DNA from 3 places in the Staphylococcus sp. SA22 genome. Region 2 is predicted to be linked to each of the others. Evidence: predicted binding sites of a transcription regulator. Region 2 holds the regulator's gene; each other region holds the start of a gene.
What was found. Region 2 encodes NrdR, which represses ribonucleotide reductase genes. Its sites were predicted from a motif close to AACACNATATATNGTGTT; they were not measured.
Positions count from the first base shown of each region.

Region 1: a site for NrdR is predicted at 6,982-6,999, ahead of nrdD (anaerobic ribonucleoside-triphosphate reductase). Genes of this name have one in related genera too.
Region 3: a site for NrdR is predicted at 6,599-6,616, ahead of nrdI (class Ib ribonucleoside-diphosphate reductase assembly flavoprotein NrdI). Genes of this name have one in related genera too.

Region 1 covers NZ_JBSZQY010000007.1:19,497-30,761, forward strand. Annotated here, with positions in the region: gene betB (betaine-aldehyde dehydrogenase) at 1-1,428, opposite strand, end outside; gene ACXQH5_RS07695 (hypothetical protein) at 1,497-1,592, shown strand; gene cudC (choline uptake/conversion transcriptional regulator CudC) at 1,681-2,244, shown strand; gene ACXQH5_RS07705 (BCCT family transporter) at 2,414-4,036, opposite strand; gene ACXQH5_RS07710 (hypothetical protein) at 4,168-4,329, shown strand; gene ACXQH5_RS07715 (hypothetical protein) at 4,345-4,455, opposite strand; gene nrdG (anaerobic ribonucleoside-triphosphate reductase activating protein) at 4,555-5,091, opposite strand; gene nrdD (anaerobic ribonucleoside-triphosphate reductase) at 5,088-6,938, opposite strand; gene ACXQH5_RS07730 (CitMHS family transporter) at 7,186-8,556, opposite strand; gene ACXQH5_RS07735 (NAD(P)-binding protein) at 9,032-9,637, opposite strand; gene ACXQH5_RS07740 (assimilatory sulfite reductase (NADPH) flavoprotein subunit) at 9,700-11,265, opposite strand, start outside.
Region 2 covers NZ_JBSZQY010000008.1:75,825-87,089, forward strand. Annotated here, with positions in the region: gene thrS (threonine--tRNA ligase) at 1-388, opposite strand, end outside; gene ACXQH5_RS08650 (hypothetical protein) at 586-708, opposite strand; gene dnaI (primosomal protein DnaI) at 801-1,721, opposite strand; gene ACXQH5_RS08660 (replication initiation and membrane attachment family protein) at 1,721-3,121, opposite strand; gene nrdR (transcriptional regulator NrdR) at 3,122-3,592, opposite strand; gene gap (type I glyceraldehyde-3-phosphate dehydrogenase) at 3,802-4,827, opposite strand; gene coaE (dephospho-CoA kinase) at 4,997-5,620, opposite strand; gene mutM (bifunctional DNA-formamidopyrimidine glycosylase/DNA-(apurinic or apyrimidinic site) lyase) at 5,636-6,508, opposite strand; gene polA (DNA polymerase I) at 6,524-9,154, opposite strand; gene ACXQH5_RS08690 (hypothetical protein) at 9,447-10,934, opposite strand.
Region 3 covers NZ_JBSZQY010000002.1:191,043-202,307, forward strand. Annotated here, with positions in the region: gene ACXQH5_RS03080 (iron ABC transporter ATP-binding protein) at 1-244, opposite strand, end outside; gene ACXQH5_RS03085 (iron chelate uptake ABC transporter family permease subunit) at 241-1,197, opposite strand; gene ACXQH5_RS03090 (ABC transporter permease) at 1,184-2,155, opposite strand; gene ACXQH5_RS03095 (hypothetical protein) at 2,194-2,349, opposite strand; gene nrdF (class 1b ribonucleoside-diphosphate reductase subunit beta) at 2,849-3,820, opposite strand; gene nrdE (class 1b ribonucleoside-diphosphate reductase subunit alpha) at 3,938-6,043, opposite strand; gene nrdI (class Ib ribonucleoside-diphosphate reductase assembly flavoprotein NrdI) at 6,006-6,404, opposite strand; gene ACXQH5_RS03115 (DMT family transporter) at 7,205-8,071, shown strand; gene queF (preQ(1) synthase) at 8,091-8,591, shown strand; gene ACXQH5_RS03125 (hypothetical protein) at 8,621-8,869, shown strand; gene ACXQH5_RS03130 (peptide MFS transporter) at 8,931-10,436, shown strand; gene ACXQH5_RS03135 (hypothetical protein) at 10,514-10,615, opposite strand; gene ACXQH5_RS03140 (diacylglycerol/lipid kinase family protein) at 10,708-11,265, shown strand, end outside.

The DNA.
Region 1 (11,265 bases), on a different contig from region 2:
GTACTCTTCTAAGCCTTCTTTGCCTAATTCTCTACCGATACCTGATTGTTTGTATCCACCCCATGGCGCTTGTGCAAAATATGGATGGAAATCATTAATCCACACCGTTCCAAGTTTCAACTTGTTAGCAACGCGTTGTGCTTTTCCAATATCTTTAGAAAATACAGCACCTGCTAAACCATATATAGAATCATTCGCTAATTGAATCGCTTCTTGTTCAGTTTCAAAGCCTTCTACAGTAACGACAGGTCCGAAAACCTCTTCTTGTACAATACGCATTGACGTATCACAATTTGTAATGACTGTTGGCTCGAAGAATAGACCATCTTTTAAATCGTCTCTATCTGGACGTTTACCACCAACAGCAATTGTTGCGCCTTCTGCTTTAGCTACATCCATATAAGATTCGATTTTATTACGATGTTCTGTTGAAATCACTGGTCCCATTTCAGTATCAGCATCAAAACCATTACCTAATTTGATTTTTTTCACGCGATCAATAAGTGCTTGCTCAAATTTGTCTTTAATACTGTTTTGTACTAATATTCTTGATCCTGCTGAACAAACTTGACCTGCATGGAAATATCCACCATTTAACGCTTGGTCTACCGCCAATTCAAAATCAGCATCATCAAAGATAATGTTTGGATTTTTACCGCCAAGTTCCAAGGCAATATTCGTAACATTATTAGCAGCATTTTTCATAATATGCTTACCAGTCTCAATGCCACCTGTAAATGATACAAGGTCAACCTCTTTATGACCTGACATTACGTCACCAACTTCAGAACCTGCACCTAGAATAAGATTAATTGTTCCTTTAGGGAAACCAACTTCTTCCATTAATTCAAAAACACGTATTGTTGTTAATGGTGTAATTTCACTTGGTTTCATAACTAGTGAACAACCCGTAGCAAGCGCTGGCGCAATTTTCCATGATGCTTGTAATAACGGATAATTCCAAGGTGTAATTTGTGTAACTACACCTACTGGTTCTTTAACAATTTTGCTTTCTGTATCTGGAATTGGTGAATCAATCATTTCGCCACCATCTTTATCTGCTAATCCAGCAAAATACATAAACACATTATGAATATCATCCATATCTGCATATGATTCTTCTAACGTTTTTCCAGTATCTAATGTTTCTAATCGTGCTAACGCTTCGCGATGTTCTTTGATCTTGTCCGCGATGGCACGTACTTTTTTACCTCTTGTTTCAGCAGTTTCTTGCGACCATTCACCAGACTCAAACGCACGTCTTGCAGCTAAGATTGCACGTTCTGCATCCTCTTTTGTCCCTTCAGAAACCGTAAATATCACTTCTTGATTGTAAGGATTGATAATATCTCTTGTATTTTTATTCGCGCTTTCAACCCACTCACCATCAATATATTGACGCTGAGATAAATGTTTTAAAAGTTCCATTCAACAACCTCCGTTAAGTTTGTTAAATTTTTATTTAACGAATTTTACAAACTTATGTTAGCATAGAAATGAAAAATGTGTCAATTTACAAAACAACTCAAGAATTAAGTTTTGTAGATTCGTTAGATTTTTATTTAACGAAACATTTAACTTTAATGCTTTAAATATTTTTAATGTCTTTTTTTAGAAAAGGTTTTATAATGTATTAGTATTTATTTTAACGTGACCAAAATGATGTACGGAGGTGCAATGATGACTCGTTCTCAGAACAAACAGCAACAATTAGAACAAGCAAAAGATATTGTAATTAATTCAATTGGACAGACAATGGATTTGTATGGCACTAATAGAAGTGTAGGAAACTTATATGGCACTATGGTGTTTGAAGGCAGTATGACGCTTGATGAAATGCGTCATCAATTGCAAATGAGCAAACCAAGTATGAGTGCTGGCGTTAAGAAATTGCAGGAATTTGATATTGTTAAACAACAATTTACGAGAGGAAGCCGCAAACAACATTTTATCGCCGAGAAAGACTTTTTCATCTTTTTCCGAAACTTTTTCACTAAAAAATTTCAGCGTGAAATTGACATCAATGTCGAAGCAGTAAAAGATGCTCAGGCTATTATCAATCCATTACTTGAAAGCAGTGATTTAACTGAAGCTGAAACACAAGAGGCACAAAAAATTAAAGTTCAGCTTGATCATACACATGTTTATTACGAATGGTTAGAACAGTTAACCGAAGCGATTGAAAGCGGTGAAATTTTCAAATATTTCCCAATTCCAGAACAGCCTTCTGATTCTGAAAACTAAAATTGACTCAAACAACGACAATAACAACAATATATACTTAAAACAATGCAATAGGTGCACGAAATAAACGGTAATTTCTATCTCAATAAATAGAAATTACCGTTTTTGCTTAATATGACAATCAATTATGGAGTTATAAAATTCAAAATCTTATGCATCATTTATTGAATTATAAATTATCGTCTTGTTCTTCTTCTGATACTTGAACGATTCGCAATGAACGACGTTCAACTTCTTTTAATTTTTCAGCACGCGTTTCAAGTTTAATTCTATCGCGTCCTAAAATGATTAAAAATGATATCATCATGAAAATAAAAATAACAATTAATGGCACACTTGCCAGTATTGAAGCAGTTTTCAATACTTCTAATGCACGTTCGCCACCAACTAGCATCAATGAAAATGGCAATAAGCACAATGCAAATGCCCAGAATAAACGATTGGCACGTAATGGTTCGCCTACCACTTTTTTCTGAGATGCTGCCGCTAAAATATATGAACCCGAATCAAATGTTGTTGCTAAGAATAAGAAAGCAGATACTAAGAATAGTACAATCATCAATGATGGGAATGGTAAATGATGCACCACTTCAATAATGGTTGCCTCTGTACCATGTGTATTTAAATATTGTGTTACATTAAACTGTCCAGAAATTTGTAAATATACAGCATAGTTACCAAAAATACCAAAGAATAATACACATCCAAGCGTTCCATAAATAATTGTTCCTAGCACAACTTCTTTAAGGCGTCGACCTTTTGAAATTCTAGCGATAAATAAACCGATAAATGGCGCATATACTAACCACCATGACCAGTAGAATATTGTCCAGTCTTGTGGGAAATTCGTTTCTTTTCGACCTTTAATACCACCGAACGGTTCTAACCATGTTGCCATATGGAAAAAATCTCTCAACATATTTCCGAACCCTGTCACTGTCGTTTCCATAATAAAAACAGTCGGTCCAATAATAAATATAAAGGCTAAAAGTACAAATGATAGCCAAACGTTGATATCACTTAACTTTTGAATACCTTTTTTCAATCCTGTATACGAACTAATGGCAAATATAACCGTGATTGTTAATAAAATGGCCGAACGTAATATCATATTTTTACCATCTAAACCAGTTAATCTTTCTATGCCTGCAGAAATTAATGGCACACCTAACGCTAGTGATGTTGCCGCACCACCTAGCAATCCAAAGATAAATAAGATATCTACAACTTTACCTACAAATTTATCTGTTTGACCTTTTAAAATCGGACGACAAGCTTGACTAATTTTATATACCGGTTGTTTTTTAACAAACACTAAATAACCAATTGGTAATGCTGGTAAAACGTAAATAGCCCAAGCAATTGGTCCCCAGTGGAACATACCATATTGCGTCGCATATTGGAGTGCTTCATCACTCATACTTTTCGCGCCATTTGGTGGAACTTGATAGTAAAAAGCCCATTCAATAACGCCCCAGTATAAAATATCAGAGCCTATGCCTGCACAAAACAGCATTGCCGCCCATGTAAATGTATTAAATTCTGGTTTATCACTTGCTTTACCAAGTGTGACATTACCATATTTACCAAATGCGATATACATTACAAAGCAAAAAATCGCCAGCCCCATAAATAAATATATCGAACCAATTGAATCAGAAATGGCACTATTAATACCAGTGATGATATCTTCACTTGCTTTTGGAAAAGCCATCATAGGTATAACTGCAAAAAGAAGTACAGCTACTGTCCCTATAAAGGTCGTCCAGTCCATAACTTTCTCTTTTTTCAATTGTGCTCCCCCTAATTATTAATTTTATGAATCCTGTTTCGATTTATCTCAAAATGTAATAATTATATTGATTCACAAAATTGACAATAACTAATATTTAATAATAATGCAAATTTCATACAATTTGAAACTTGGCAATTATTGAATATTTATATAATTTTTCTCGTAATAAACAAAACTTTAATAGCGCTAAAACAGCTGTGTTAAGTTATGATTTAACGAATTTAACAAATTTTACTAGGACGGCATTTAAGAATATTTATACGTTTTTAACGAATATTTATTTATTGTAAAACGCTACCAAAAAGTTAGACTTCCTTCCCACTAAAGTCCCACTTTTCACTTTCAACTTTTTTAAAAAACGGATATGCAACTTTTAGTATTAGTATCAAAATGATTGTTAGGTCATATTCTATCAATATATTTTTCTAAAGAATTGCTTTTATTAACTTTCAATTATGTACCTAACATAAAAAGAAGCCAAGGCAACGGATGTTACCTTGACTTCTAATACATTTTCAACTAACAATATATTCAATCATACGCGCATGCGAGAGTGATTGTTGTACATCTATAATTCGTTGATTTAAAGAACCTTTATATGGTAAATCAGGTTTGAATAAGTGTTGTATAAATAGCCCATCTACTAAAACGTCAATGTATGATAATAACTCTCGACGTTCTGTACAATCATTTGCTAAATATTCATATAAAAATCCAGTCCATACCCAAATTGTCTTTGTATTTCCAAAACGTGCTCGAAATGCTTTGACAAGATTTAATGTAATATCCAAATTACAAAATGGTTCGCCACCTAATAGACTTAGCCCAGATATATAATCATGATCGCAATCATCTAATATTTCTGCTAATATTTCATCAGTGTATTTCTCGCCATATCTGAACTTTTGTGAGGCTTTGTTGTAACATCCAACACAATTAAATGGACATCCAGATACATAAACACTGCATCTTACTCCTTCACCGTCAACAAAGCTATTTGATTCTATTTTAGCAATATAACCTTGTCCTTGTTTAATGTCTAAAAGTGTCATTCTTTAGGCGCTTTCATATGTTTTACTCGTGCGCAAATTTCTTTATGACGGCCTTTAATTACTGGACGTTGAACTGGATTGCCTAAGTAACCACATGTTCGTTTAACGACATCAACTGTTTTAGGATTATCATTGCCACAGTTCGGGCATTTAAATCCTTTTTCAGTTGCTTCAAAATCTCCATCGTAATCACATTCATAACAATGATCAATCGGAATATTTGTACCTAAGTAACCAACTTTGTCATAAGAGTAGTCCCATACCGCTTCTAGTGCTTTCAAATTGTGTTGCAATTTCGGATACTCACAATAGTGAATGAAACCACCACTCGCATAATAAGGATAATCTTTTTCAAAATCTAACTTTTCAAAAGGTGTAACATCTTTACGTACATCATAATGGAAAGAGTTTTGATAATATCCTTTATCTGTAATGTCTTTAATATCTCCAAATCTCTCTTGGTCTAAACGACAAAAACGATCCGTTAGCGATTCACTCGGCGTACTGTAAATACTGAACCAAATGTCATATAATTCTGTCCATTTCATTTGATAACGTTTCATTTCTTTAAGAATTTCAAGCGTAAATGCTTTTGCTTCTTGAGATGTTTCCCAGTCTGGACCATAGAAAACAGTAGCTGTTTCGTATAACCCAATATAGCCCATTGAAATCGTTGCACGTTTGTTTTTAAATAACTCAGCAACATCATCTGTTTCTTTTAATTTATAGTTAAAAGCGCCACTTTTATATAAAATTGGTGCGTTATTCGGTACAGCATCTTTCAAACGATTTATACGATAAAGTAATGCATCATGTAACACATCGATACGTTCATAAAAGATTTCCCAGAATTTCGTCATATTACCGGCAGATTCTAATGCCATTCTAGGTAAATTAAGTGTAACAACACCAAGATTACAACGACCATTATTTTCAAAATGACCTTCCGCATCTTTCCAACTTGGTAAAAATGAACGACAACCCATTGGTGCTTTGAAATCACCTAATATTTCTACGAGTTTGTCATAATTTAAAATATCTGGATACATACGTTTCGTTGAACACTTTAATGCTAGTTGTTTAATGTCATAGTTCGGATCTTGCGGACTAAAGTTGGTTCCTTTTTTTATTGAAAATACAAGTTTTGGGAAAATCGCTGTCGTGCGGTCTTTTCCTAAGCCTTTGATACGAGTATTTAAGATAGCTTGTTGAATTTTGCGACTTAAATGATCTGTGCCTAAGCCGAATCCTAATGTTACAAAAGGTGTCTGTCCATTAGATGTATATAAGGTATTAATTTCATATTCTAAACTTTCAATCGCATCATTGATGTCTTTAGTGACTTGTTGATCAACATAACGATCAATTTCAGATTCTTTGACAAATTGCTTTGCGATATTTCTATGTTGTTCTTCATTATGTCGTGCATATGTACTAAGTAATTCGTCAACGCGGTCAACCGTACAGCCACCATATTGACTGCTAGAAACATTGGCTATAATTTGTACAAGCTGCGCTGATGCAGTTTGTATTGATTTTGGTGAAGTTACATTCGCGTTGCCTATTTCAAATCCATTATGTAGCATATTTTTAGCATCTATTAAACAACAGTTTGTTAACGGTTGGAATGGATGATAATCTAAGTCGTGAAAATGTATGTCCCCTCTTTGATGTGCATCTGCAACGTGCTTTGGTAATAAATGATTTAATGCGTAAGATTTAGAAACGATACCTGCTGTTAAATCTCTCATTGTTGAAAATGTATCACTATCTTTGTTGGCATTTTCGTTAACAATAGCAGGATCTTTAGAAATCAAACCCGTTAATGCTTCTTCGATTTGATTCATTTTACCCCTTCTTCCTATATATTGTGTCTACCCATTACGTTATACCACTATATATAGTATTTTCAAATTTTTATTAGTCTGTTAACTAAAACGTCACAAAGTTATTAACATTTAGTGAAATTCATATTTCCACACAATTATTTCATTAATTTTTAAAATTGTTTAAAGATTCGTCCGTCATTTCGACATGTTTATGCAACTATTATTTCATTTTGTAACGGGACCATAGTTTCTATTTTTTTCATACTTAAATCGTCACAATACCCATCAACATTGCAATTACTAACATAACGATGGCGAATCCCCAAATCCAAAAGAATGCATACTTAATATACGTGCCCATATTTGCCTCTGCTAAACCAATTGCCAACCATAAGGCTGGTGAAAATGGGCTGACAAATGTACCTATAATATTCCCTATGACCATTGAATAAGCTGTTGATACAGACGGTACACCAAATTGCCCTGCTGTTTGTTCGACGATCGGTAACACAGCAAAATAATAAGCGTCTGTGCTAGTTAGTAAATCTAATGGTACGCCAAGTAAACCTACAATAATATGCAAGTATGGTCCTACTTCTGCAGGAATCACTTTGATTAAATTCGTCGCAATCGCTTTAAGCATACCGGTTTCATTTAGTACACCTAAAAACATACCTGCTGCAATAATCACTGCAGCCATCATTAATGCATTCGGCGCATGCGCTCTTAATCGCTCCATTTGTTCATCCACTGATTTAAAATTAATAACAAGCGCCAACGAGACACCTATCATGAATGCAAATTCAGGTGGCGCAATATTTATTAACATCGCTAGAATAACAGCTAAAGTTAAAGCTGTATTCACCCATTTTATCCATGGTTTTGTTCGTGCACGTCCTTTTACAGGAAACCTTACATCTTGATCTCGTTCATATACTTCAACTAATTTATGTACATCTATATCTTGTGTTTGAGGTAATTCATTGCTAGCAATTGCTTTTTTGATACGTTTTTGTTCTTTAAATCCAAGATATACCGCAAACAACATAACAAGAATGAATCCTATTATTTGAATAGGAATTAATCCATACCATAATTCATTGACACTTTTGGCTTTTAACACTGCAGCTACACGTGCCATTGGACCTCCCCAAGGTACCATGTTCATAATCGCAGCACTTAATGCTAATAGTAAAATCAATAAATATTTATTCATATTTAACGCTTTATATAAAGGTAATAATGCAGGAATAGAAAGCAAAAATGTTACCGCACCGGCACCATCTAATTGGGCTATTGTGCCAATTAAAGCTGTCATTGCACAGACAATAACGACATTGCCTCGTGTCATTAATATTAAGCGTTTGACAAGCGGCTTGAATAAACCACTATCGTTCATGATGCCAAAGAAAATAATGGCAAAGATAAACATAATAACAACGTTGATGACTTGATCTAACCCTTTAGCAAAAAATCCAACCAAATCTGTCACACTATATCCTAAAATCATTGCCCCTAAGCAAGGTATGATTGTCATACCTACAACAGGATTTATTTTTTTGGCAATGAGTAAACCTACAATTGAAATAATAATAATGAGCCCCATTACTGTTAACCATAAATTATCACTACTCATATTATTTTCTCCCTCCATTAAATATAAAATTCACATAATCCCCCTCTTTAACTTAAATATTATAATTAATATAATTTTTTATATTTAAGTTATCTCATTTTATCAAAAAAATCTTTTTTGCGTAATAGTTAATTCGGATATCTAATTTTTATGCAGTGTCTCTAATGACTATTTGAATCCAATTGACTAATTTGAATCTTTTCATAAGTATCATTTTTAATAGCAATGGTTGAATTCTCGGTTCTATTACACAAAAAAACTGGCTAAAATTAGCTATTATTCATAGCAACTTCAACCAGTTTTTCTAATAACCTATATATTTATTAAGATTTTTCAAATCGTCTATTTCTCTATGTTAGAAATCATCTTACATATGTTTATCATCTTCGCTTAGAAATTATTAGTGTGCATCCCATCTTCATTTACAAACAGACATGTTATTACTTCAAGACTGCCTTTAGACGGCACACAGTTATTATTTTTTATCTAACCATGCCAAAAATTGAGCTTGTTTAGTATCGTTTAAAAATTCTTTCGTCACTATTTGTGATAACAATTGCTGCTTTTCGCTGTGATTCATATCAAGTACTTTTATTTTCTGTCGGCAAGTATATAAAAAGTCGATATACGAACTGTATGATGGTGGATATAACGCCTCAAGCTCTGCCATAATTGATTTTGTCAACTTAGGACTCGCACCATCAGTTGATACACTGATAGTTAGCTTGTCGCGGTGTAGTGCACTTGGAAATACAACATTGCCATTTGATGCATCTCCAACATTATTAAAAAGGGCATGCTCAGGTAAGGCTTGTTTTACCGCTTCATTGACACGTGGCTCATTGGTTGCTGCAATGACTAGATACGCGTCTACAATATCGCTTGGTTCAAATTCTTTTTCTTTCCATATGACGACACCTTTATCTACCATATTTTGAAGTTTTTCAGTGATTTCAGGACTGATAACCATTATATGTTCAATATATTGACTTAATGTTTGTGCCCGACGACTTGCAACGACGCCTCCACCAACTATGATGACATTTTTATTTGTTAAATCTATCATTAATGGCATATTCATGTTGAGCAACATCCTTTATATAATTTTACATCATTACACCTTAAAATATTTAACACCAATCGCTAATAAACATCACGTTGATAGCGTTGTTGTTGTTTCATTTGTCGCAATAATAACTCTGCTTCTTCTTGAGAAATATGACGTTCTTTTACCAATACATCTTTAATGGCTTGATGGACATCTTTCGCCATACATTTTTCATCGCCACAAATATAGATTGCTGCGCCTTGCTCAATCCATTCATTGAAACGTTCACTTTCTTCCATTATACGATGCTGTACATATTCTTTATGTTCTTGGTCTCTTGAAAATGCTAAATCTACGCGTGTTAAGTTTCCATTTTCAAGCCATTCTTCTATTTCTTCTTCATATAAAAAGTCAGAACTACGGTGTTGATCACCAAAGAACAACCATGTTTTTCCAGTCATACCAAGTTCTTCACGTTCTTGTAAATATGCTCTAAAAGGAGCAATTCCAGTACCTGGTCCAATCATAATAACCGGTATATCTTGCTTCATCGGAAATTTGAAGTTCGGATTTTTCTTCAAATAAATTGGTACTATATCGCCTGGTTTAATACGCTCAGCAAAATGAACCGAGCATACACCTTTTCTCTCACGTCCATGTGCTTGATAACGAACCGTACCAACGGTAATATGCACTTCATCTGGCGTTGCCATAAAACTACTAGAAATCGAATACTCTCTTGGTGGTAATTTTCTAAGGATTTGATACATATTCTCAGGCTGTAATTCTATAGTTGGAAAATCTGTTATTAAATCTATAAAGTCCCGATTTATAACATATTCACGCGCCCATGACTCATCTTGAATACGTTCAGATAATTCTTCATTGTCAAAATAGATATCTGCATTTTTCAATAATGGCAATGTTAATTTAGTAAATTCAAAATGTGATGTTAGTGCTTCAACAATAGGAACTGTATCACCATGATCATTAATTGGCACCGGAGATTGTGGATCCCAACCTAACATGGATATTAGTTTTTCAACCAATTCAGGGTCGTTTTGCGGTAATGCTACTATACAATCTCCTGGTTCATATGATTCACTAAAATCATCAAGTAAAAATTCTATATGTCGTGTTTCTTTATTTGAATCGGTACCATTTAAATTGATATTCGCTAATACTTCTGCTTGGTATGGATTCGATTTGGAATATTTCTTTTCTTTGGCAGACTTAATTGATTCACTTATCACCGATTCACTTTGAATACCTTCTGATGTGGTATCAATAATATTAATGATGTCTGCCATCCACTTTTCTGCGTCTTCTTCATAATCAATATCACAATCTACACGCTTACATATACGCTCAGCGCCTAGATTTTCTAGTAAAGCATCTACATCTTTACCTGCTTGACAGAAAAATTCATATGTTTGATCACCTAAAGCTAGTACTGAATATCTCACATGATTTAAATTAGGTGCGTTATCGTCTTCTAAAAATTCAAAGAAATCCCATGCATTATCAGGCGGTTCTCCTTCACCATGAGTAGACGTAATAATAAATAAATCTTCTAACTGTGCGATGTTTGTCGTATCATATTCATCCATTGACATCAAAACAACTTGATGTCCGATATCACTTAAACGTTCTGAAAAAAT
Region 2 (11,265 bases):
CGATTTGTTTCATTGTTTTTTCAATTTGTTCAAAGTCATCAGATGAGATGTTTTGGTCAATGTCGAAGTCATAGTAGAAGCCACCTTCTATTACAGGACCAACACCAAATTTAACATTACCATATAATCTTTTAATCGCATGTGCCATTAAATGTGCAGTAGAATGACGTAATACCTCTAACGCTTCTTCACTACCTGGTGTCACAATTTCAATTGATCCATCAGTTTCAAGCGGTTTAGTTAAATCTACAAGTTGCCCGTTAAATTTGCCGGCAACTGCTTTTTTACGTAATCCAGGACTAATTGATTGTGCTATATCTTCAGTAGTAGTACCTTTATCAAACGCCTTTTTATTACCATCTGGAAATTGAATATTAATTTGTTCCATGTTAAACCCTCCTATTTGCTTTATAAATACTTTTATCTGACCTCGTTAAAATATTGAACAACAATCATCGTTTTAACATTAAACCTATTAACAATAAACAGGGAATTTATGACACCAACGAACATTTTTGTCTAAAAAAAACAAAAAATCCCGCCCCTATACAAGGGACGAGATCGTCGTGGTACCACCCTAGTTATTTAATACAAGTTATATATTAAATATCTCTGCTTAAGATAACGGTCTTGAGCCGGGTATTCATTACAAATACCATAAATGAAGTAGTAATCATCTAATTTATTAACCATATTCTCATCAAACAATGGCTTTCTGTGTAATATTGATTAGATCATCTTGTCTTCAATCATTTAAACGATTTAGATTTGTATTCATTATACACCAATCATTTTAAAATTCAATTGTTTCTGAAATTTTCTCCTGATAAAAAGTATGGTGTTGACAAAGATTTGACACGTTCAATAATACGTGCTGCTTTAGTCTTCTCTTCACCATCACGAGTCATCGCTAAATGATGTTCCAATTCACTATAGTCAAAATTAGAACTAAAGAATGTTGGTAATTCATGAACCATTCGATAATGTAGCAAAGGTCCAATTACCTCATCTCTCACCCATGGAGTCACTTCTTCAGCCCCAATATCATCAAGCATTAAAATGTTTGCTTCTCTTACGCGATGTAATTTCTTTTCAAAAGAACCATCTTTAAAGCCACCTTTTAATGTTCTAATAAATTCCGGTAAATAAATAATTGTCGAACGTACCTTCTTAGATTTGAGCTGATTCGCAATTGCACCTAGAATAAAAGATTTACCTGTCCCAAATGGACCATAAAGGTAAAGCCCTTTCACTTGTTCCCCATTAGTTATTGCTGTACAAATATCATCTGCTGCCATAGCTACATCAAGACGGTCTCGATGATTCATATAAATATCTTTCAATTTGGCATTTAAAGTATCTCGTTGCATATGATGAGATGTAATTAACTCAGCTTCAAAGCGTTCTTCGTCGTACTTGATTTTACATGGGCATTGTAAATAGCGTATTTTAATTCGGTTATTATCAACATATAACTCAGGCACATGCCCCTTTACGAAATTTGGACAATCAGCAAATTTATGACCGTCATAATGTTTTTGTTGATCTTTATACTCTTGTAACACATTTAAGTCTTCATCAATCATAGCATTCGTTAATTCAGCTCGATGCGCTTCCAAAAATTGCTTAACATCTGGGTCATTGATTACTTCTTTTTTTATCTTTTCTATTCTTTTTTCAAAGTCCTGCGACGTGTTAATTATACTTTTAAATTGCTTCATTATTGACTGTCCTCCTCCCATTTTTTAGATAATTTATCTAGAAATGCTTGTCGATCTTGCTCTAATTGTTGATCATCTACGCTATTATCTTTAGCCGAATCTTCTTCACTAGGTTTATCTCTATTTTCTAACCATTTAGGTGTTTTTTCTTTTGAAATGCGATTACGCTGCCCATAGTATGAACCACGCTTTTGGTAATTTCCGCTAGAACCCTCATTTTTAGATTGATTAACTTTTTTAGCGTAATTATATGCTTCTTTAGCTGTCTTAATACCTTTTTTCTTCCAATTTGATGCTATTTCCAAAATATACGCTTTAGGAAGTTTCATATCTTCTTTTAACATGACAAATTGCAACAAAATATTAATGACGCCAAAAGACATTTTTTCACGTTCAATTAATTCTTCAACCATTGTCTTTTGCGATATAGTTGGTTCTGATTCAGACCAAGAAGCTAACATATCAATTGGACTCGTTTGTTCAAGTAATTCAAACCATTCATCACTTTGTGGCTTTGGATTCACTTCTGAAGATTTGGCCGTCGAAGATGATGTAGCAGGAGATTTCACCTGTAATTTAGGCATTTGATTTTCGTGTTCCATTAAGTAATACGAGCGTGCTTGTTTACGCATTTCTTCAAAGGATAACTGTTGTCCACTTGTAATTGAATTTAAAATAACATGCTTCATGCCATCTGCTGTTAAACCATATAAAGTCGCGAGTTGTGTAATTAAACGCTTTGCATCTTTGGTAACAATGTCTTGACTAATAAAATGTTTACCTAACATTTGTCTCAACATTTCAAAGTCAAAAGATTCATTTGATAAATCGATACCTTGGTACGGTTCATTAATCGGAATATCACTTGTATCGATATCTATTTTTGTAGACGGCACTTTAAAAACATCAGTAAATTGTCTCGTTACCTGTTTAAATTCACTCAAATCAATTTGTTGATACTCAAAGTATTTCTTCAACTCATGAAATCGACGATGCTCAACTTCACTATATAAAAAGATTGACAACATTGGATCATTAAAAAATAAATGTGCTGAAGGCGGTTGAATTAATTGGTAAACAAATTGTGTTTCTTGTTCATCATGTTTGACAAACGCCTTTAACAATCCAATCGCTTCAAGTAAGTCCATTTGTTGTCTAAACTCTAGTAAATTAATTTTAAGTTCATTCATAAAAATATAATGAGAAAGAATCAATGTTTCATTATGACTTTCTTTAACGAATTGAGTCATAAAATGATATAAACCCACTGCTTGTGCTCCAATTAGCGGTGTATAAAGTCGATTCAATACCTCTAAATGATTCGTATTTAAATCAAAGTGTTGCATAACTTTGAATTGATCCTTTGGTCTTAAGCCGAATTCGAAGGCTTGTCGTCCCATTTAAGCATCACTCCGTTTGTTTTCGCTTAAAATCCCTTGCATCGATGCTAACAATTGATCAACATCTTTAAATTCTTTATAGACTGATGCAAATCTAACATATGAAACTTGATCAACATGCATTAACAAGTTCATAACGTGTTCACCTATATCTCGTGAAGACACTTCCGTATGACCTTCATCTCGTAATTGCCATTCAACCTTGTTTGTTATGTCTTCAAGTTGTTGATATCTAACTGGTCGTTTCTCACAAGAACGCACAAGTCCATTAAGTATTTTTTCTCTTGAAAACTGCTCCCTTGTACCATCTTTTTTCACAACTATAAGCTGACTAACTTCGATATGTTCAAATGTAGTGAATCGTGTTCCACAATTTTCACATTCTCTCCGTCTTCGAATGGCATTTAATTCATCGGCATGCCTTGAATCTACAACTTTAGATTGTGTAGAATTACATTTCGGGCATTTCATTACATCACCCTCTTTATTTTGATTATGCCTAATTATACTATAAATCTAGAGATGAAAAAAGAATCCCTCAATTTAATTCATTTAACCAAATAATGAAACAATAAAAAACATTATATCGTTACATATTAAGTAATATGCATGACAAAATTATTGTATTAAAAATAAAAAACCTAACTCCGAAGTCAGAGTTAGGCTATTAAATAATTGTATTAACTTGCACTTACAGTTTCTTTTGATGTCAAAAGTGCTCCAATTTGCTCAGCAACATCTACAACTCTATTTGAATAACCCCATTCATTATCATACCAAGCAATAACTTTTACTTTATTCCCTGACATGACCATTGTTGATTTTGCATCAATAATAGCTGAATGTGGATTAGTATTGAAATCAACAGACACTAGTGGTTGATGTTCGACTTCAATGATACCTTCTAAACCTGCATTTTCAAAAGCTTGGTTTACTTCTTCTGCAGTTACTTCTTTTTCTAAATCAACAACTAAATCAACGAGCGATACATTCTTTGTTGGTACACGTAATGCCATGCCATGTAATTTACCTTCTAATTCTGGTAATACTTCTTTTAAAGCTTTCGCCGCACCAGTAGAAGTAGGAATAATGCTTTCATTACATGAGCGTGCACGTCTTAAATCTTTATGTGGATTATCAATATTTTTTTGGTCATTTGTAATAGCGTGAACAGTAGTCATTAGACCATTAACTATTCCAAACTGATTATTTAAAACTTTTGCAACTGGACCAATGCAATTAGTAGTACATGAAGCATTACTAAAAATGTCAAATGCTTCTATATCTAATTGGTCATCATTTACGCCTTTAACTACCATTTGAACATGTCCACCTTTTGAAGGACCAGTTAACAATACTTTTTTGGCACCTGCTTTAATATGTGCGATGGCTTTATCACCATGATTAAATTTACCAGTTGCATCTATAGCAATATCGATATCTAATTCTTTCCATGGCAAGTTTTCAGGATTGCGATCAGCAACCAATTTAATTTTATGATCACCAACTTGCAATCCATTTTCAATCGGTTCAACTTTTAGATTATATTTTCCATGTGTTGTATCGTAATTGATTAAATGTGCAATTGTTTCGGGTGGATAACTAGCATTTATCGCTACTACATTTAAATTTTTATTTTGTAATGCAATACGTAATACCATTCTTCCAATTCTACCCATACCATTAATTGCAATATTCGTTGACATTAAAAGCACCCCTTGATTTTTATGTGTTATACTTTATGGAATTAGTATAGCATATTATATGAAATTTGAAAGCGTTTTCCGTTGATTTATTTATCTTTTTTATAAAAAATAGTCATTACTTACATACATCAACGCGTACGTAAAGTAATGACTTATTTATAGAGTAATATTAATCTTCTTCTCCGTAATTCGGCTTTTCAATATAACCTTCTTCTTCTAACAATCTCTCAAGGTTTTGTTTTAATTCAAGTTTATCCCCTAAATTATCGATAACATGATCGGCCATTCGGCTTTTTTTATCAATAGAAATTTGGCTATAGACACGAGCTTTCGCATCTTCTAATGACAAATTATTACGTTGCATTAAACGATCCATTTGTATACTTTCAGAAGTGTATACAACCCACACTTCGTCTACTGTATTTTCCAATTCATTTTCAAATAATAATGGAATATCCATGATTACATTATATCCTTGTTTTAAATATTCTTGCTTTTCTTCTTCCATAATATCTCGCACGATAGGATGTATGATAGCATTTAATTCTAAGCGTTTTTCTGGATGGTTAAACACTAAATCACCCATATAACGACGATTCATCTCACCATTTTCATCAATAGCTTCATCACCAAAGACTTCTCGTACTTGAGCTAAACCTTTACTCCCCTTTTTAACAGCTTCCCTGGCTGCTTTATCAGCATCTACTACTTTAAAACCGAATACGGATAAGAGTTCTGATACTGTTGATTTTCCTGAGGCGATTCCACCTGTTAGACCAATAACTTTCGGCATAATTTCACTCTTTCTTTATTTTTGACATACTGGACAATAATGACTATTTCTTGTCGCGATGATTTTTGTTTCAATTTGACTTCCACACACTTTGCATACCGGCTGCTTATATACATTAAGATGCAATTGCATCTCACCAGTTTTTCCATCAGCATGACGATAATCTGAAATACTTGTACCGCCAAATTTAATACCTTCTTCTAGTACTTCTCTAACATAATAAAAAACCATTTCTTGTTGTTGGTGTGTTAAGTCTTTTACTTTTTTATCTGGTAAAACACCTGCACGAAACAACGCTTCACATGCGTAAATATTTCCACAACCTGCGATTACTTTATGATCCAAAATCACTTGTTTGATTGGTTTATTCTTATTAGACTGTTGATGAATTCGATTTAAATAATACGTCAATGCTTCATTTGAAAAAGGTTCAGGCGCTATTTCTAAAAATGAAGGATAAGATGCTACAGACGCAACATTTCTAATTTCTCCAAAACGACGTATATCTGAATAAATTAACTTTTTGTCATTTGACAACTCAAAAATAACATGCCAATGTTTACGATAATTAGGTATCATAATATCTTCAAGTTCATTTACAATGAAAAAACCACCCGCCATACCTAAATGGCTAATTAATGTACGTTGTTCTCGTTTATTATCTAGTTGAAAAACGATATATTTACTTCTTCGTTCTACATTAGTAATGGTATAGCCTTCCGATAAAGTTTTAAAAGTATCTAATTCAATTCCTTTTATAATTGTTTCCTTGCCTTGAGCTTTACCTTCGATTACTTTATCCGAAAATATAACGTGTTCAATTTTTTGATTTATAACGTAGGGTTCAATTCCTCTTTTTACATGTTCTACTTCTGGTAATTCGGGCATACCATTAACCTCACTTTATTTTGCATCATACCAAGTTGCACCATAACTTGAGTCTACTTTTAATGGAACATCTAATTGCAATGCATTTTCCATTATCTCTTCTACAAATTCACTAAATGAATCTACTTCTGACTTAGGTACTTCAAAAATTAATTCATCGTGCACTTGTAATAATAGTTTAGCTTGATATGTTGTCTCTTTCATTTTTTGCGCAAATTTAACCATTGCCAGTTTAATGATATCTGCAGCACTGCCTTGTATTGGCGTATTCATAGCAGTACGTTCAGCAAAGCCGCGTAAATTAAAGTTACGACTCGTAATATCAGGAATATAGCGTCGACGATGTAGCAATGTTTCCACGTAACCTAAAGCTTTGGCATCTTTTACAATATCAGACATATATTGTTTTACACCTGGGAAACTAGCTAAATAATCATCAATGAATGCTTTTGCTTTTTTACGAGTAATACCTAAACTTTGACTTAAACCATAATCACTTATCCCATAAACAATTCCAAAGTTAACCGCTTTTGCTTGACGACGCATTAAACTATCGACTTGATCAGCTTCTACACCAAATACTTTCATAGCAGTTGCTGTATGAATATCATCGCCGTTGATAAATGCTTCTTTCATACTCTCATCTTGTGTAATGTGTGCTAATACACGCAATTCAATTTGAGAATAATCTGCTGATAATATAACGCTATCTTTTGAAGTTGGTTTAAAGGCTTTTCTTATTTTACGCCCTTCTTCAAGTCTAACCGGAATATTTTGTAAATTAGGATCTACACTTGATAAACGTCCAGTTTGCGCTAAAGTTTGGTTAAAACGTGTATGGATACGTTGATCATCACTAATTACCTTTTGCAATCCTTCAACATAAGTAGACTGTAACTTAGATAATTGACGATATTCTAAAATATAATCAATGATAGGATGTTCACCTTGCAATTGCTCTAAGACATCTACAGCAGTAGAATATCCTGTTTTCGTCTTTTTAATAACAGGTAATTGTAATGTCTCAAACAATACAACACCTAATTGCTTAGGAGAATTTATATTAAAATCTTCACCAGCTGCATCATGTATATTTCGAATTAAGACATCTAATTTTTCTTGAATTTCTTTTTCCATTTCTTCTAAATCATGAACATCTGTATATATACCAATTTCTTCCATTTCACTTAAAATCTTAGCTAGCGGTAGCTCTAAATCAGCTAAGAGTTCTACCTGATTGTATTCTTCTAATTGTTTATCCATATTTGGTTTCACAAAGTAAATTGCATCAGTAATAGAAGCAACATATGGATTTAAAACATCATCTTCAGGCACCTTAAATTTCTTACCTTTTCCATATATACTCACATCGTCTTTCACAAAACTTTGACCGTACAATGAAACAACTGATTGAACATCACTAATCGTACGAGATGGATCAATTATATAACTGGCCAACATAATATCGAATGAAATATTTTGAATATCAATTCCCAATCTATGTGATGCTACATATGTTTTTTTAGCATCATATACGACTTTTTTCGTATTCGGATTTTCTAACCATGAAACTAGTTCGGCATAATTATTTATGTCATCCGCATTAATTACAATATGTTTCTCACCTGTAAATAAAGAGAATTTTAAAATATTATTTCGCAAATAGTTACCACCCTCTAATTCGAAATGGATGGCCGCTTCTTTCAATGAAGTAAAATCAACATTATCAAAAGACGTTTCAATTTCAAATGTCTTTTCTATTGCATCTTCAACGCTTGCTGATTGATCAATGTCAGCCAACAATTGTTTGAATTCTAACTTCTTAAACAATTCGATTTTTTCTTGTTGTTCATCTTGATGAGTCATTAACGTATCTTCAAGTTTTACTTCAATCGGACTATCTACATTAATCGTTGCTAATTCTTTACTCATTAATGCATCTTCTTTGCTATTTTGAAGTTTTTCTTTTAACTTTTTACCTGAAATTTCATCTAAATGTTCATAGACACCTTCTACTGAGTCAAATTGGTTCAGCAATTTTATTGCTGTTTTCTCTCCAACACCTGCAACACCTGGTATATTATCAGAAGTATCTCCCATTAATCCTTTCATATCAATAATTTGATTAGGTGTTAACCCGTTGTATTTTTCCGCAATAAAGTCAGGTGTATAATGATCAACATCAGTAACACCTTTTTTAGTGTAATAAATGGTTACATTATCCGTTGCAAGTTGTGTTAAATCTCGGTCTCCCGTAATAATAATTGTCTGAAAGCCCGCTTTATCTGCTTCTTTACTTAAAGTTCCGATAATATCATCTGCCTCATAGTTATCTAATTCATAACGTTTAATATGATAAGCATCTAATAATTGGCGTATATAAGGAAATTGCTCACTTAGTTCAGGTGGCGTTTTCTGGCGTCCGCCTTTATATTCACTATATTTTTCATGTCTGAAAGTCGTTTTACCTGCATCAAACGCTACTAAAAAATGATTTGGCTTTTCTTCTTTTAAAATCTTCTCTAGTAACATTGCAAAACCATATACTGCATTGGTATGAATGCCTGCTTTGTTTGATAACAAAGGTAATGCATAAAAAGCTCTAAAACTTAAGCTATTACCATCGATTAATACTAATTTATTCACAATTTTAACCTCCAGAACTAATTTATATATATTTTAGCATATTCGACTGTGATGTCGTAATTAAAGAAACTATCTCATAGAGTATTTATACACGACCTAATTTCAAATAAAACAAGTGACTATATAGACTAAGCTAAAAAATAAAAAGACATAATCATGATTGTTCTTGATGAGCACTCCATAAAGTCAGGTTAAAAGTCCAACTTTTGAGATGCACATTATCATTTCATGATTATGTCTACTTTTTAATATTTTTATGCTGCTATTTTAAATTTTTATAGGTAAGAATAAGTTATGAATCGTCAGAACCAAATGGAATATATTTAACTTTGGTCATTTTCGGTAATTCTTCATAATTATTAAACCACTCTTGGTAATTTTTATTGATTGGTGACGGATGATGCATATAATGTTCAAACGGCAATGATTCCACTGTATAAACCTCTTGTCGTGGATGATCTTTAATTTGTTGTTTTAATAACTGAACTCTTTTTTCATGTTCATAATGAACATAAATAAATGCACTAAGATATATCATAGCTAAAACTAGTGATGCACCTTTAATAAAATTAACATTGATTGACTTATATTTCCGAAATTCTTTTAATAAAATAATTAAAATGATTACATGTATCGTATAAACAATCAAAAAATTACCTGGTTCAATTGGAGTAACAATGACTAGTGTCGACGCCGAAACACATATTGCAATAAGTAAGGAATATAAAGTAATTTGTGTTTTACGATCATTAATAGACAAATAAATACCTACAAATATCGAAAACGCAAAGTAACCACATACAATTACGTTCGCAAAACCAACCAATCCAATATCTGTATTTTTATTTAATAAAAACTGATTGTAAAATAGTAAATAATAAAGCGGTAAAGTGATAAATCCTATCATAATGATACGACGCTTTAATATTGTTAAATGTACATACCGATCACTTCTAAGCAGTAGATAAATAATAAGCGCTGCAATCATACTTAAAATTATAACCTGACTGAAAATGACACCATATGGAAGTGACGTTGATATCATTTCTGCAAATTTTGAAAAGATACCTTGATTATTAGAAACTTGTTGATATTCTGATCCTTCAAATAAAATTTTGCGATAATTTGGATTGGAAAACATAATGATTGTACCTATAGTAGCAATCATAAATGAAAACAATAATTTATAATTAAGTGTTCGATTTGCAGTAAATTCATACAGAAAAGCTAAAATTAAAATGATACAGTGGAATAATGTCACATTCTCCATAAATAATTGACCGAAGAAGCATAAAACATAGAATAATACTGTAACACTTACCGGCTGCTTTTCTTTATATATAATTGCATTAATACAATAATAAATGATAAAGAGTGAAATTAGTGTTGATGTCGCATAATTGTAAAATCCTGCAAACCAGCCAAATGTATCTGCATAAATAGCACTTGGTAAAATTAACATTAAAGAAAATGCTAACAAATAATAGCTTGTCCACGCTTTACAACGTGTAATGTGCATAATCATCCAAATGATCCCCATACTAATGAGACCATATGAAAGCCAACGTAACCAGCTTACATGTACAGCTATAATTTCAAAGATATTTCCGATATAGCGACCATTAAGTGATGCAAATCCTACTTTTAAAATATCAGTATTATAATTGCTAAACCATTGTAAATCATCGTGCATGAGTGGTAGTAAGATACCCATAAAAGTATAAAACAATAATATCGCAATTAATATCAAAGTTGTCTTGTGTAATTGAATTGTTTTCACTTTGCTAATCCTCAAATCTAGTTAAATTTTCCTCAACTTGTAGGTCGAAAAATTAATTCAATATTTATAATGTATTTCTAATTTTCACCTATGCATGTTTCCTCAATCAAATTAGATAAACAAGGTATTTAATATTACTTTCAACAATTTATCTAAATCGCTCCTCGTCTTTTTCTATGACGAATGATTACACTTGTGTATTCAAGTGTTTAAATTAAGATTTATTTCCGTTCAAATAAAACTTATTACTTTTTAATTAAGCATCTATTTTAAGTGCGTTACTAAAATTTCTTTATTATAATAAATATATTATAAAATTGCTTGATTCACA
Region 3 (11,265 bases), on a different contig from region 2:
GTTTTAATATAGATATTTTTTTCGACAAGTCATTATTTTTATAATCAGACATGAGCTGTCCATCTATTTTCACTTCACCGTTATCAAAACGAATTAACCTACATATCGCTGAAAGTAACGTACTCTTACCCGCACCATTAGGTCCAATTAAAGAAGTCAATTTACCTTTTTCGATATCTATGCTAATATCTTCCAATATCGTTTGATTATTTATAGTTTTAGTTAAATTTCCAACTTGAATCATTGCGCATTTCTCCTTCTAACTAATAGATAAATGAAATAACTTCCACCAATCAAATCAATAAGTATACTCATTTCTGTCGTAGCTTCAAACACATTTTCAACTACCCATTGCGCACTAAATAAACTAATCCAACTCAAGCAAATTGTCGCAATTAAAATATACTTATGTTCATACGTCTTCATTAGTTCATGCGCTAGATTTACAGTTAATAAACCTAAAAATGTAATTGGTCCTACTAATGCAGTTGACACAGAAACTAAAACTGAGACTATTACAAGTAGAATTCGCGTTAATTTTTCATACGATATCCCAAGATTAATTGCTTCAGCACGACCTAAAAGCAATACATCTAAATAAGGCAATAGAAAAATTGTAATGACTAATAAGATTACTAATAGCACTGCTGAGAAAGTAACTAAATTCGAATTAGAAGCATTAAAATTTGCAAACATACTACTTTGTATTGCTAAAAATGACTCAGGATCCATAATCAATTGAATAAAACCTGTAATACTTCTAAAAAATGTTCCTAAAAGGACACCAATAAGTAAGATAAAATAAATTGAAAAATGTCCAATTTTAAAGATACCTTGGAATAGGATTAGTGCGAATAACACCATCGTTATAAGTGTTATTATAAAGTTCAAATATACATTAGTAACCCATACCGATTGAATTCCAAATAAAAAGACTGGCAATACTTTGATAAATAAATAAACTGCATCTAAGCCCATTATTGATGGTGTCAATAGACGGTTGTTTGTAATCGCTTGAAAAATCACCACTGAAGTTGCAATGGCAGCACCTACTAAAATAATTAATATGAACTTTCTTAAACGACTTGAAAATTGATATTCAAATATTTCAAAATCAATACCTACAAATAAGTACAGCATACTAATTAATAACGTTACTGCAATTAAAAGCATTATTTTTTTATTATTGTTGCGCATAATTTTTCCTACCTTTCATAAGCAAGATAAGGAAAATGATTGTTCCAAATACACCTATTGTTAAACCAATATTTATTTCATATGGATAAACAACAATTCTGCCAACTATATCAGAAAATAATACAAAGATGGCACCTAACATCATCGTATGAGGGATAGCATTTTTCAAATGATCACCTCGATAAATTGAAATAATATTTGGTATTACTAGTCCTAAGAACGGTAATGTTCCAACAGTCACTACTACTAATGCTGTAATAGTTGCAGTAATAAACAATGCGATGTTAATTAATTTTTCGTAACTCAAACCTAAATTATTAGTAAAGTCTTTACCCATTCCTACAATCGTGAAATGATTAGCAAAAAGATATGTCAATGCTAAAAGAGGAATACTTAAATATAAAATTTCATAGCGTCCACTTGTGATAATGGCAAAGTTCCCGTTAAGCCAGTTACCAATGCTTTGAACAGCATTCGTGCGCAATGAGATGAAGGTTGTGAAACTTGCAACAATCCCCTCCATCATAATTCCTAAAAGCGGCACAAAAATGACATCTTTCACTTTTATAAAATCAATGATTTTAACAAATAAAAACGTACCGCAAATACTGCAAATAACAGCAAATACTAGTTTTAATAAAATATGACCGGTTGGAAAGAACAATAAAGCAATTAAAATACCTAGTTTAGCCCATTCCATCGTTCCAGCTGTAGTCGGACTAACAAACTTATTTTGCATCATTTGTTGCATTATCAAGCCTGCTAAAGCCAACGAACTTCCAGCAATTAAAATACTCATCGTCCTTGGTATTCGGCTTGAGAATAAAATATTCCGCTGTGACTCAGTTAAATGTAGTAAATCTTTAATTGATAGTTCACTCACACCTATAAACAACGAAATAATTGTCAACAATATTAGTAATAGAAGCAAAATATTTCCCTTTAATAAATACTTCATTACAAATTTTTCTCCCTTTAAATTAATGATAACCATTATCATTGATAATATTTCTCATTAATAGTAGCGTTTTTTGACCATAATTTCAATAGCCTTTCAAATAATTTAGTGTCAATTTTATTGATATTTGCAATTAAACTGAAATTTAATTTTTCAGAATGTGTATTTTGTTTACTTAAAGTAAAATAGAACACTTAAGATTTTGATATCTGGGAATAGAGGAAATGATGTAAACTACTAATGATTGATTATGTAGTGATTCTTAACATTAGCCTCAGCTAATGTGTACTTAAAAAGGAATACATGAGTGGAAATGATAATTTCTAAAGAAAAAGTTTTTCTTTATGTTGAGACCCACACCCCAACTTGCATTGTCTGTAGAATTTCATTTCGAAATTCTCAGTGTTGGGGCCCCACCAACTTGCACATTATTGTAAGCTGACTTTCCGCCAGCTTCTGTGTTGGGGCCCCGCCAACTTGCACGTTATTGTAAGCTGACTTTCCGCCAGCTTCTGTGTTGGGGCCCCGCCAACTACTGCCAATATAAATAACATTGTATATCTTAGAACATTGATTTCTGACTCAGTCTCATAATGATTTAAATACACATAAAAAAAGACCTTCAACATGTAGGAGTCAAGACGAAACGAATCGCTATTTCCCTTTACATGTGAAGGTCTTTTAATTTAATTGTTATTTGTTGTCAAATACAAAGTCATCATCTTGTAATGCTTCTACGTTTAATGCTAATACATAACCATCACCTTTTACTGAGAAGAAGTCATGGTTTTTAGTTGTTGTATCTAAGGCATTCTCAATGATTGGGTTAAATTCACGTTCCTCAAAATAAGGTTCAAAGCCTAAGTTTGAAAGTGCTTTGTTTCCATTATATTTAACATAGTTTAGCACATCTTCAGTGATTCCAAGATCATCGTATAACATTTTTGTGTATGACTCTTCATTTAAATACAAGTCATTTAGCAATTTATACATTTCTTGGTCTGCTTTTTGTTTCTCACTTTCAGATAGTTCATTTCGTAAATGCTGTGCATCTAAACCGGTAAATACACCATGAATAGATTCATCTAAAAGAATTTTACGAATGATTTCACCTGATGTCGTCATTTTTCCTTGACCAGCTAGATATAGTGGATAATAGAAACCTGAGAAGAATAAGAATGTTTCTAAAAATACACTCGTAACTCTGGCCATATATTGGTCGTATATCGAAGCTTCTTTACCCCAAAGTTTGTGATAATTAGCAACAATTTTATCAGATTTATATTTTAAATGAGGTTCCTCTAAAACCCATTCATCTAATAAGTAGTTTGTTTCACTAGATGGTAATAGTGTTGTGAAAATATGTGAATAGCTTTTCGCGTGTATTTGCTCCATCATCGCCATAAATGAATAAACTGCTTTTTTCCTTAAGTCAGTCGTATGTAGCATAACTAAAGGCATACCATCATCTGCTTGATGTGTATCTAAGCCTGTTAAACCAGCTAATGCTTTTTTAAATGTGTCTTGTTCAGCTTCAGATAAAGTCTTCCAACTTGCAATGTCTTTTGATACTTTAAATTCTGTTTCAACCCACATTTGAGATATATTTTGTCTCCAAAACATATTCGTCATATCTTCTTGTGTGTTCCAATTAACAGCTATCATGAATATAATTTCCTCCTGTAATGTTACTCAATAATTGACAAATACAGACATAGCAGTCTAATCATCTGCTAATTCAGACCAGATGATTAGCTGTTTGTCATTTTCAACATTTAATTGTTAGATAGAACAACTTGTACATTCTTCTACACTTAATAATTTATTTCTAGTATAGTAAAGAGATTTTAATCCTTTATAGTGCGCATATACATATAATCTTGCTAACTCACGTGTAGAAATTTCAGAATTAACATAAAGTATCGTTGAGATACCTTGGTCAATATGCGTTTGAATTGTCGCTATTAAATCGATTAATTTCATCTGATCAGTATTGAATGCTGATTTGTAGTACCACATTGTTTGTGGTGATAAGAATGGCATAGGGTAAAATGTTTCCGCATTACCATAAGTACGACGTTCAATTTGGTCAACGATTGGCATTACAGAGCTTGTTGCATTTTGAACATAAGAAATACTTTGTGTTGGAGCAATTGCTAATCTATATGCATGATATAAACCATATTGTTCAACATCTTGTTGTAGTTTCTTCCAATCCTCAGAAGTAGGAATAGCCATACCGTCGAATAATTCACGTACTTTTTCGAATTGAGGTTCAAATTCTTGAGTTGTATAGAACTCGAAATATTTGCCATTAGCATAATCAGACTTTTCAAAGTCTTGATATTTGATACCACGCTCTTTAGCGATTTCCATTGAACGTTCGATTGAGTAGAAATTCATCATCATAAAGAAGATATTTGCAAAATCTTTTGCTTCTTCTGACTCATAACCAATTTTATTTTTTGCTAGGTAACCGTGTAAATTCATCACACCAAGACCAACTGAATGTAATTCACTGTTAGCTTTTCTAACTCCTGGTGCATTTTGAATATTTGCTACATCACTTACAACAGTTAATGCGTCCATACCAGAGTGAACTGAATCTCTGAATTTTCCGCTTTCCATTACATTAACAATATTTAATGAGCCTAAGTTACAAGAAATATCACGTTTGATTTCGTCTTCAATACCATAGTCGTTAATAATTGAAGTTTCTTGTAGTTGGAAAATTTCCGTACATAAGTTACTCATTTTAATTTGTCCAATGTTTGAATTCGGATGCACTCTGTTAGCATTATCTTTAAACATTAAGTATGGATAACCTGATTGTAATTGTGTTTGCGCAATTAAATTCAACATTTCACGCGCATTCTTTTTCTTTTTCTCAACATTTGGGTTTGCAACCATGTCATCATAATATTTTTCTAAATCGATATCGTCTAATGTCACACTATATTCTTCTTTAACTGTATGAGGTGCAAACATATAAAAGTCCTTACCTTCTTTAGCTAAATCGAAGAATTTAGATGGAACAATTAAACCAGTTGATATTGTAGATAAACGTAAATCTTCATCCGCATTTACTTTTTTAGTATCTAAAAATTCTTCTACATCATAATGGAAGATATTTAAGTACACTGCACCAGCACCAGGGCGTTGACCAAGTTGATCTGCATAGCTAAAGCCACCTTCAAGTGACTTAGCAATAGGTAAAACGCCTTTCGCTACGCCTTTAATTCCTTTAATTGCTTCACCACGTGCACGCAATTTAGATAAGTTAATTGCAACGCCGCCCCCAATTTTACTTAATTGTTTTGCAGTTGAATCAATAAAGTTAATTGAATTTAAGCTGTCATCCACTTCTAATAAGAAACATGACACTAGCTCACCACGACGCGCACGGCCTGCGTTTAAAAATGTTGGTGTCGCTGGTTGATATCTTTGTTCAACCATAGCAGAAATAAATTGTTTAGCTTGTGCTTTATTACCATTTGCTAGGTATAAAGCAACAATGGCAACGTGTTGATTATAGTCTTCTAAATATTGACTTTTATCATTTGTTTTCAAAGCGTAATCTTTGAAAAATTTACTAGCTGACATATAACTTGCAAAATTAAACGGGATTGATTTTGCATAATCAGTGATTTCAATTAAATCCGCTTCACTATAAATATCAAACACATTGAAATAAAAATCGTTGTCTACTAAATAACGCAAACGCTCGATTTCAGTGTCGAAGAAGATTGTTTTGTCTTTTACTTCTTCTAAATAAGCTACTAAAGCTTCTTGGTCTTTTTCTAAACTAAAGAATCCATCTTCTCTTCGTTTAGTGACCTCATTATTTAATTCAATATGATTGTACTTTTTCTCTTCCATGGTTTTCATTAAAATTACCCACCTTGTTCTTAAATTCAATAACGTCTTTGTTTTTTCCATGTAACTCAAACTTCATTAATAAAGGGACATTATACTCTTCTGATATCGTGCGACCCGCTTTTGCGAAATTTAGTCCCCAATTTCGATTACCGCTAGCTGCCACACCTCTGATGTATTGATGATTAACTTCTAAAAAAGATTGAACGGGTTCTGGTACTTCTCCAAATCCAATAGTGCCAGTAACGATAATAAACGGTTCATGAACTGGTTCCATACAATTTTCTGCTGTAATCTCAAGCGTATTTTCAAGTTCTGTTCTCTTAATAAAACGACGGACATTTCCAGTAAATGAAAAATATATTATTTTCATTGGATCACCTTCTTTCTTCAACCCTTTTAAATAAAGTAGTCATTACAATTAAAAAATGCTTTAACAACATGGTTACTATGGTTATCTCAGCATTGTATTAACTATAATGAAGCTACTTATTTTCTCAAATGTAAACCAATTGCATAGATTTATATTTGAGAAAATAGTAGCTTATATGGGTTGAATGTATAAAAATCACTATATGTAGTGTTTACATCATTGGATATCTTCCATTTGCTCAGTACATTTTCTAAAAATATGACTATTAATTGATAATAACTATTAAATTTCTGTGTTAAATTACTTTTAAATGTAATTTCTTCATAAATAAAGCATTTGCATACAAAACACAAGATATTGTGTCTTTTTCGTTTTACCAACACTATATTATGTGTTTCATTATACATAAGACACACTATGATTTAAAGTGCCATTTTCTAATCGAATGTTCGTAAAACGTTCCAACTAGGCACCAATACTAAATTAGAAAAACTTGAACAAATTTAAAAAAAATTTTTAGTAGATATCACTTGATTTTTTTAAATCTGTGTCAATCTCAATTGTATCAACAGAAATCAAGAAAAAGCTTATTAGCTTGATACTGAATTGATATTTGTTTTATGTAATAACACAAACATTCATAAAAGTGTAATGCCCTATTATTCCGACAAATAAACACAGAACGTTTGTTCGGTAAAGTCTATTATAGTCTTTTTATAGTAATTTTCAACTATTTATGCACAACATGTTGTTTTATGCTAATATAAATACGTTAATTTTATATAAAAGAGGCGATAAAATTGAATCCTAAAGTAAAAGGTATCATTGCCATTTTAATTTCGGCTATTGGTTTCAGTTTTATGTCAGTGTTTTTCAGACTTGCAGGTGACCTTCCTGTTTTTCAAAAATCATTAGCACGAAACTTAGTAGCAATGTTTATTCCATTATTTTTTATATATAAATACCATCAGCCAATGTTTGGCAGACTTTCAAGTCAACCCTTATTAATAACACGATCAACACTTGGACTTATTGGTGTATTGTTAAATATTTATGCCATTGATCATATGGTGCTTAGTGATGCCGATTCATTAATGAAACTTAATCCTTTCTGGACGATTTTATTAAGCATTGTTTTCTTACATGAAAAGGTAAGGAAGTATCAAATAACAGCAATGATAATTGCTATTTTAGGTATGCTTTTAATAGTGAAACCTGAATTTTCATCATCTATGATTCCATCATTAGCTGGCTTATTCTCAGGTATTTTTGCAGCATCAGCATATACATGTGTTCGAGCACTTAGTACAAGAGAAGCACCATATACTATAGTATTTTACTTCTCCTTATTTTCTGTCATCGTTTTAATACCTTTCACTGCATATACTTATGAACCAATGAGTCAGATGCAAATACTTTATCTATTAGGGGCTGGCTTAGCTGCCGCTGTGGGTCAAATTGGTGTTACATTAGCATATAGTTTTGCAGCAGCAAAAGATATTTCTATTTTCACGTATGCATCTATAATTTTCACAGCAATACTTGGATTTATTCTATTCGGAGAATCTCCAGATTTCTATGCAACATTAGGTTACGTCGTTATTATTGGTGCAAGTTATTACATGTTTGAAAAAGCACGCCGAGACGCCAAAATAATAAAAAAATAAATTTAAAGGAGCGCTTTATATGGCACATGGCCGTCAACAAGATGAATTACAAGATATAACTTTATTAGGAAATCAAGACAATACTTACAATTTTGACTATCGTCCCGATGTATTAGAATCGTTTGATAATAAGCATCAAGGTCGTGACTATTTCGTAAAATTCAACTGTCCAGAATTCACATCATTATGTCCGATTACTGGGCAACCAGATTTTGCAACTATCTATATTTCATATATTCCAAACGTTAAAATGGTCGAATCAAAATCTTTGAAATTATACTTATTTAGTTTCAGAAATCACGGTGATTTCCACGAAGATTGTATGAATATTATTATGAATGATTTGATAGAGCTTATGGACCCACATTATATTGAAGTCTGGGGCAAGTTCACACCACGTGGTGGAATTTCTATTGATCCTTATACAAACTATGGACGTCCAAATTCTAAATATGAAAAAATGGCTGAGCATCGTTTAATGAATCATGATTTATATCCCGAAAAAATAGATAATCGTTAAATGAATCATTTAATAAACACACCAATAAGTTGATTTTCCTAACTTATTGGTGTGTTTTTCATTTAGCATACATAATAGGTTACATTAAAATAACATTTTATACCAAAGTACACCAAAAGAATATTAGTACACGAATTAAACAACATTTTTATAGAAACCTATTGCACTTTAACGTCAATAAGTATATTTTTATATTATCTCTAATTAATTGTGCGCGCTTAATAGCAGAATATTCTCAATATTTTTATTTTTTTGTGATTTGTGGAATATTTAGTTGATAAGGCACAATCAAATTTACTTAAACTATTGTATTAGGGGAAGAAAGGATGGGATGTATAAATGACACAACAAAACTCCCATGGAAATCAAATTCAAGACATACCTCAAACAGGATTTTTCGGGCATCCTCGAGGACTAGGCGTACTCTTCTTTGTAGAGTTCTGGGAAAGGTTTAGTTATTATGGCATGCGTGCCCTACTCATTTTCTACATGTACTTTGCCGTAACAGATAATGGCCTTGGAATTGATAAAACAACAGCTATGTCAATTATGTCAGTTTATGGTTCATTAATCTATATGACATCAATACCAGGCGGATGGATTGCTGACAGAATTACGGGCACTAGAGGCGCTACTTTATTAGGTGCCGTATTTATTATTATCGGACATATTTGTTTAAGCTTACCATTTGCATTAATCGGCTTATTCACATCAATGTTCTTCATCATTATTGGTTCAGGTTTAATGAAGCCAAACATTTCAAATATCGTTGGCCGTTTATATCCTGAAAATGATAGACGTATGGATGCAGGTTTTGTTATTTTCTATATGTCAGTTAATATGGGTGCATTATTATCACCTATTATTTTGCAACACTTTGTTAATGTTAAAAACTTCCACGGCGGATTCTTGATTGCAGCAGTTGGTATGGCATTAGGTTTAGTATGGTATGTACTTTTCAACCGCAAAAACTTAGGTAGCGTTGGTATGAAACCTACTAACCCATTGACACCAGCTGAAAAGAAAAAGTATGGTCTTATTATCGGAAGTGTTGTCTTAGCAATTGTATTAATTATCGTTATTGGTGCATTAACTAACTCATTATCATTTAACTTAGTTAGTAATACTGTTTTAGTATTAGGTATTGCATTACCAATCATTTACTTCACTTTAATTATTAGAAGCAAAGATGTCACTGATACTGAACGTTCTCGTGTTAAAGCATTTATTCCATTATTTATTCTTGGAATGGTGTTCTGGGCTATTCAAGAACAAGGGTCTAATGTATTAAACATTTATGGAATTGAACATTCAGATATGAAATTAAACCTATTTGGTTGGAAAACAAACTTTGGTGAAGCGATCTTCCAATCAATTAACCCATTATTTATTTTATTATTAGCTCCAATTATTTCACTTTTATGGCAAAAGCTTGGAACTAAACAACCTAGCCTGCCAGTAAAATTTGCAATTGGTACGTTCTTAGCAGGTGCGTCATACATACTAATTGGTATTGTAGGTTATGCATCAGGTTCATCAAACTTCTCAGTTAACTGGGTTATTCTATCGTACATTATTTGTGTTATCGGTGAGCTTTGCTTATCACCAACGGGTAATAGTGCTGCTGTTAAGTTAGCACCTAAAGCATTTAATGCCCAAATGATGAGTATTTGGTACTTAACTAACGCTTCTGCACAAGCAATCAATGGTACTTTAGTTAAGTTAATAGAACCACTAGGTCAAACAAATTACTTTATTTTCCTAGGTGTTGTTGCAATTATTGTTACAACAATTGTATTAGCATTCTCACCTTTAATCATCAAAGCGATGAAAGGTATACGTTAATATTGTTGGCCTAATTTAAAAAACAGTAAGTCATTTAAATGGCTTACTGTTTTTTTATAGGTTTCTATTAATTAAATTCAAGATATCAGTATAAATAAAAGCTTAATATGCTCGTTATAGACAGCTATAACTATATTTTCTCGTCCCACTCTATAGACATCAATGTCAGTTATTACCATTTTCTCTATTTAAAAACATATTTTTGGTATTAACAATTAAAAGTGGGTATATATATATTTAATGAACCAATTTTTAGAAAGTAGGCTAAACTATGGAAAATAAATATACACATGGTGTCCTCTTTTACCATGAACATAGTGGATTAAAAAATATTAATCAAGGTATTGGGGAAGTTACAACAGCATTAAGTTCAATTTGTAAGCATCTTTCTATTCAATTGAGTGAAAACGAAGGTGACATTATTAAATATTGCCAAGAAATCAAAACTAAAAACTATGCAAAAGATGTAGATATATTATTTATTCTTGGCGGTGATGGCACGGTTAACGAACTTATAAATGGTGTTATGACACATGACCTTCAACTCCCTATTGGCATTTTACCAGGCGGTACTTTTAATGATTTTACAAAAACGCTAAATATAGCACCTAATCATAAACAAGCTAGTGAACAAATGATTTCTGCACAAGTTGGTACATACGATGTAATTAAAATAAATAATCAATATGCACTCAACTTTGTTGGCTTAGGTCTAATTGTTCAAAACGCTGAAAACGTACAAGATGGTTCAAAAGATATATTTGGTAAATTGAGTTATATTGGATCAACTGTCAAAACACTGCTAAATCCAACACAATTTAATTATCAA